One region of the Bacillus sp. Brlt_9 genome, then DNA from elsewhere that is predicted to be linked to it. Evidence: riboswitches for the same ligand, from Rfam matches in the RefSeq annotation. Region 1 holds a riboswitch; each other region holds the start of a gene.
The links. Region 1 has a riboswitch for thiamine pyrophosphate ahead of VF726_RS24880 (MTH1187 family thiamine-binding protein). Riboswitches for the same ligand answer to the same signal wherever they lie in the genome.
Positions count from the first base shown of each region.

Region 2: another riboswitch for thiamine pyrophosphate. It lies ahead of thiT (energy-coupled thiamine transporter ThiT); the one in region 1 lies ahead of VF726_RS24880 (MTH1187 family thiamine-binding protein).
Region 3: another riboswitch for thiamine pyrophosphate. It lies ahead of tenA (thiaminase II); the one in region 1 lies ahead of VF726_RS24880 (MTH1187 family thiamine-binding protein).

Region 1 is NZ_JAYJLO010000008.1:106,565-108,771, forward strand. It holds gene VF726_RS24875 (methyl-accepting chemotaxis protein) at 1-898, shown strand, start outside; TPP riboswitch at 960-1,061, shown strand; gene VF726_RS24880 (MTH1187 family thiamine-binding protein) at 1,162-1,482, shown strand; gene VF726_RS24885 (ABC transporter permease) at 1,454-2,207, shown strand, end outside.
Region 2 is NZ_JAYJLO010000002.1:69,229-71,435, reverse strand. It holds gene feoB (ferrous iron transport protein B) at 1-580, opposite strand, end outside; gene VF726_RS06520 (FeoA family protein) at 577-804, opposite strand; TPP riboswitch at 999-1,100, shown strand; gene thiT (energy-coupled thiamine transporter ThiT) at 1,186-1,857, shown strand; gene VF726_RS06510 (sensor histidine kinase) at 2,062-2,207, opposite strand, start outside.
Region 3 is NZ_JAYJLO010000012.1:72,201-74,407, forward strand. It holds gene VF726_RS28275 (ABC transporter ATP-binding protein) at 1-432, opposite strand, end outside; gene tenA (thiaminase II) at 401-1,096, opposite strand; TPP riboswitch at 1,179-1,282, opposite strand; TPP riboswitch at 1,343-1,454, opposite strand; gene VF726_RS28285 (SH3 domain-containing protein) at 1,724-2,207, shown strand, end outside.

The sequences.
Region 1 (2,207 bases):
ACAGGTTTCCTCATCTTCAAAAGAATTGTCAGTGAGTACGAAAGAGAATAGCATGGCAGTTCAAGAAATCGTAAGTTCTATAGTTGAGTTAAGAGCGGGCGCTCAGTCACAAGAAACTGCAGTACCACAGTATTTAGGTATTGTATATGAAATGGAAGATAAGATGGAAGAGATAACGAATGCTGCAAAACAAATGACGAAAGAGTCTGAAGGTATAGAGCATCATTCAGGAAAAGGAAACGGTGTTACTAAACAGGCGATTAATCAAATGAATATAATACAAAATGCAGTACAAGATTTATCTTCTATCATTTATTCTTTGGAAGTGAGATCAAAAGAAATTAGTGATATTGTAACTGTAATTACAAGTATTTCAAATCAAACTAATTCGCTAGCTTTACATGCTACTATTGAAGCTTCACGTGCTGAGGAAACTGGAGACGGATTTGCTGTTGTGGCTGATGAAGTGCGTAAATTAGCAGAGCAGACGGAAGCATCAGCAAAAGATATAGCAAAATTAATAGGGGAAACACAAGCTGGAACGGAAGAAGCTGTTGTTTCAATGCAAAAAACTTCAAAAGAAGTAGAATCTGGAATTATACTTGTTGAAAGTAGTGGTGCTTTCTTTGAAAAAATTTCGAAATCAGCACAAACTGTTACCAATCAAGTTAGAGTTGTTTCTAGCAATTCAAGTGATATATTGCAAAATAGCCAAAATATTGTACGTGTTGTCAATGACCTATCACTTATCGCAAATAAGTATGCGAATAGTAGTAGTAATGTTGAAGAAAGCATGAAAGAACAGAAAATGTCTGTACAAGATATTGCTGAATTAGCCAGTTCTTTAAGCTGGCTTTCACAGGAGTTACAAGAGTTAATTGGTGAATTCAAAAGTTAAATGAAATGATTATACGTACTTTTGTTTGTTCAATAAAATAAATCATGCTACAATGAAAACGAATTAAGGACCGGGGAGCCAATTGGCTGAGAGGATGTAAACAAACATCGACCCTCAACCTGATCTGGATAATGCCAGCGTAGGGAGTTACTTAAAGTGATGTAGCATATGTTATTCTATAATAACTTGCATACAAGGCTTTCCTACGCAGTAGGAAAGCCTTTTCTTGTTTTAACATTTCATATTATAAGGGGGATTTTACTATGTCACAACAAGTTACAATTTCATTTTCAGTAGTACCACAAGCGAAGAACAAAGATGTGTATTCTGTTGTTGATAAAGCAATTGAGGTTGTACAACAATCGGGAGTTCGTTATGAAGTAGGGGCAATGGAAACAACGCTGGAAGGAGAATTAGATGTACTTCTTGATGTCATTAAACGTGCACAACAAGCGTGTGTGGATGCTGGAGCAGAAGAAGTAATTACTTCTATTAAAATCCATTATCGTCCAAGCACTGGTGTAACGATAGATGAAAAAGTTTGGAAGTACCGTGATGAATATGCAAAACCAGAAGCAATCTAAAATAATTACAACAATTTGGCTTATCCTTCTCATTGCGATATGGGAAGGATCTGTTTCATTATTTAAAATTGAACCGTGGATTTTACCGAAGCCTTCTGCCATTGTTCAAGAATTAATTGGAATGAAAGATTTACTATTACCGAATACGATGCAAACGCTGCAAGAGGTTATAATTGGACTGTTCTTTGCGATTTTAATTGGGACAAGTATTGCAATTATTATGGACGTTATTCCTTTATTTCGTATTTTAATAAATCCGTTGCTTGTTATTTCGCAAACGATTCCAATCGTTGTACTTGCACCGTTATTTATTATTTGGTTTGGATATGGAATGCTACCAAAAGTAATGGTAGTCATACTCGTTTGTTTCTTCCCGATTGCGCTTAGCATTTTAGAAGGTTTTCAAACAGTAGATAAAAATATGTTGAAGTTGTTGCAAACGATGAAGGCAACGAAATGGCAAGTTTACCAGAAAGTAAAGTTTCCAGCAGTACTTCCATACTTTTTCTCAGGGTTAAAAATTGCAGTGACATATAGCGTAATGGGAGCGATTATTGGAGAATGGCTCGGTGCCAGTGAAGGATTAGGAGTTATGCTTACGAGGGCTACGAAATCCTTTTTAACAGCCCGAGTATTTGGTGTTGCAGCAATCATTGTTATGGTGACATTATGCCTGTATTTTATCGTAGAGTTTATGGCAAGAATAACAGCACCATGGATATATA
Region 2 (2,207 bases), on a different contig from region 1:
TTGGATGCTTATAATTCGCTGTCTCTAAAAGAGAAATTATCTCTCCAATCCCTTCATCCATTTGTACACCATATGAAATAATGAATGGCTTTTTCTCGTTTTTGTCATTTTCTTTAAGAGTGGCAAGTAATTCTTCACATCCTTTTCCACTTCTTGCAACGACAGGAACGACTGTTACTCCTAGTAATTCTGATAATCGTTTTACATCAATTACAATGCCTCGTTGCTTTGCCACATCGACCATATTTAATCCAATTGAAACGGCCTTACCAAATTCAAGTAATTGCAACGTTAAATGCATATTTCGTTCAAACTGCGAAGAATCCACGATATTTAACATATGATTAAATTCTTCTGTTAGTAGAAAGTTTGTTACAACACCTTCATCACGTGAAACTGGATTTAAATCATAGACGCCTGGTAAATCAATTAATGTTCCTCTTCTATCTTTTAATTTACCAACCTTCTTTTCTACTGTTACACCGCTCCAGTTTCCTACATACTCATAAGAACCAGTAAGTGCATTAAATAATGATGTTTTCCCTGTATTCGGATTCCCTAGCAAAGCTACCTTATTCACGCTAATTCCACCTTTATCATTTTCGCGTCACAATGACGAATACTAATTAACTGTCCACGACACTCCAATGTACAAGGACCTTTGAACATCGCCTTTTGCTTCATGCGAAGTTCGCTTCCTTCAGAAAGGCCAAAAGCAGCCAGTCTTCTCTTTAGTAACTGATCTAACGATTGAATACTTTTTACTAACACTTTCTCGCCAATTTTAATATCTACTAAGCTCATAACCTTCCCCCTCCGAAGAGAATGATAATTATTTTCAAAAAAATTATAGCATACTCTATTTCTCTTGTACTATACCCTTTTGCTTCATATTTATTAACATTTCGCTACAATTCTATTTCAATAATTGTCATAACAGATTCGTTTGCCATTCTCATCCATTTCGCTTACAATAAACAATAGCAAATAAAGAATCTCGTTATCACTGGGGGAGCCATGCCGCTGAGAGGGAACACTTCGTTCCGACCCTTCGAACCTGTTAGTTAATGCTAACGCAGGGATTGTGCAAACGTCCGAAATACATACCTCTTTTTATTTACGTATTTCGTATCCTCCTATGATATCTATTCTTTTTTGTACAACTTGGATTTAGGGGGAGACAACATGCGTAACACCAATTTACAAGCGATGATCGAATCTGCAATTCTTGCAGCCTTCGCCTTGGTCATCGACATTTTACCAATATCAATCAAACTTCCAACAGGCGGTTCCATTTCATTCGCTATGATTCCTATTTTTATTATTGCATACCGCTGGGGCTTCAAAATGGCTTTCTTAGGAGGCTTAATTTGGGGATTATTACAAATTGTCGTGGGCGATGCCATTATCGTCACACCAATTCAAGTACTAATTGAATACTTCGTTGCTTTCGCATTCATTGGATTTGCTGGTTTATTCTATCGTCCAATTCAAAAAGCACTTTTAACATCCAATGAAAATAGCTTAGAACAATCTACTTTAGGTAGCCGTAAAGACAAACCTTCACAAAAACAAAACGAAGGAAAGAAAGTTATTGGTTACATTATTGTTGCTACATTTGTTGGTAGCTTTGCACGTTATTTCTGTCACTTTATTGCCGGTATTATTTTCTGGGGACAATATGCACCGAAAGGTCAATCAGCTGTCCTATATTCATTAATCGTAAACGGCAGTGTAATGATTGGTTCCTATATTCTATGTACCGTTTTGCTTATATTTTTATTTCTTACTTCACCACGCTTATTCAAGAGCATCAATGCTTATCAAATAAATGCAAACAAAAAGAGCGCTTCATAAGCGCTCTTTTTTCATATCGTAATATCAATTAAAAAAACAATAAATGCACAAAAGAAAATAAATACCATTATACTTAGCCAATTGCTATGCACGGTTCATCGACTCCTTACATAACCTCATTTTCTAACCAGATTATATCGCTAAAAAATAAAGATTAGGTAAAGATAATATGAAAATAAATTAAAAAAGCGTAGCATGCATCATCTACGCTTTTTTCGGTAAGTAAAAGTAAAATAACACACCGTCTTCTGTATTCTTTGCTCCATATTCAGCATCGTGTAGTTCTAAAATGTTCTTTGAAATAGCAAGCCCAAGCCCCGTTCCGCCTTGTGAGCGCTGGCGGGATGCAT
Region 3 (2,207 bases), on a different contig from region 1:
TAAAGTTCGAATAAAGGATACACGTTGCCTCATACCACCAGATAAATCTTTCGGATACTTTGTCTCATACCCTTGTAAGCCAAATTTATGTAGCAGTTCCTTTGCCTTTATTTGTGCTTCTTTCTTCTGTACACCTTGGCACTCTAGCGGCAGAGCAGCATTCTCAATAATCGTTCTCCACGGCAAGAGCATATCTTTTTGAGGCATATACCCTACAGGATGGCTCTTTGTTTCTGTCAGCTCTATCTGCCCAGTACTTGCTTCTTCTAAACCTGTAATAAGGCGAAATAGAGTACTTTTCCCGCATCCACTCGGTCCAATAATACTTACAAACTCTTTATCTTGTATAGAAGCATTTAATTCATTGATGATTGGTTTCTCATCATAATGAAAAGAAACATTATGAAACTGTAGTATGTTCTTGCTCCTCAAATCCCCACATCTCCTTACGGTAGGACATATCCCAGAATAAATATTCAAATCGACTGGAATATAGGAAAATCTCCTCTAATCGATCTAGCTCTTTGTCAGATTTTCCAACTGCCATTTCATTTAATAAATCTATTAACCAAATACAAAGGTTACCGTATTCTTCAGAACTATATCCTTGAATCCACTCACCAAAGAACTCATGATCTCTTGCTCCAGGAATATCATTTAAACGCTTTCCAATTTCCCAGTAGCTCCACATACACGGAAGAAGTGCTGCTATTAATTCTGCAAGTGTGCCATTTTGAGATACAGACATCATGTAATTTGTATAAGCTAAATTCTTAGCAGATGGCTTTGCAGACTCTATCTCCTCTATAGAAATTCCAAGTCTTTTTGCATATTGTTTATGGATTGTCATTTCTCCATTTAATATGCCATCAATTTGTTCAGCAAATTTCCCCATTACTTGTGGATTCGTTGCTTTTACAACACCAATCGCATATAGCTTTGCATAATCTAACAAATATAAATAATCTTGAATAATGTAATACTGAAACTTATCTTTTTCTAACGTGCCATCCCCCATACCTACTACAAACGGATGATTATGACTCATCTCCCAAACTGGTTGTACAGTTTCTAATAATCTATCGCAAAATTTCATTTCCCTATCCCCTTCCAGTATGTGTATATAAATAAAAAACCACTTCTAAATAAGAAGTGGTTACAGCAAATAAAATTATAATTTATTCGTTGCTCCACTTCCCTTCGCTAGTATTACCTAGATCAGGTGTTATAAGGGTTAAGGATTATTCCTCTCTCAGCACAACAAGCACCCCTAGTGGTTTCAATATGAAATTTTCAAACAAAAAATCCCCGTTTCTATACGCAAAGAAACGGGGACTTAATATTATTGTCCGAATTGCTTCCCTACGCTAGCATAATCTAGATCAGGTAATGAAAAGGATCAAAGGCTTACGGCCTACTCTCAGCTGGCAACACCAGCTCTCCTAGCAAACTATGAAATTATCACTGTCAGTATAACATCGTAATAAGACATCATCAACTGTTTTAATTTTCTCAATTGTCAACAAAATAAAGAAACTATATAATACTTATATTCTATCTTAGAAATTATTATCCTAATTAATTGGATAATAAGGAATCATTATCCTCAAAAAATTTATTTTTATATTGATTTCATATTACATTTATGTGAATACACCCACTATATTATATCTTTATACTATAATAAAATTACAACTATACAACTAGAGGAGGTCTCTATTATATGAATATGAAAGCCACTGCTTTAACAGCAACTACTGTCGCAATTGCCTCTTTACTTCCTTCTATGGGAGAAACAAATGTACAAACAGCCAACGCTGAACAATTATCTAGTGTGAAAACTGGATATGTCAAAGTCGATCAAGTAACCTTACATACAAAAGATAACGCAAATAGCTCTTCAATTGATACAATTCGCTTTAATACGAAAGTGAACATACTTGAAACAACTAATGGCTGGTATAAAGTATCTGTTAATAATAAAGTAGGTTACGTACAAAAAGATGCTATTCTACTAAAAAACAAACTTCAATCTAATAATCAATACATCGTTAATGCCAATGCATTAAACGTTCGTTCTGAACCTAATTTAGAATCTTCAATTTTAGATGTATTACCAAATGGGAAATTCGTTACCATTCAAGAAGAACAAGGCGAGTGGTATAAAATTTTACATAATGGCAAAACAGGTTACGTACAAAAAGCAT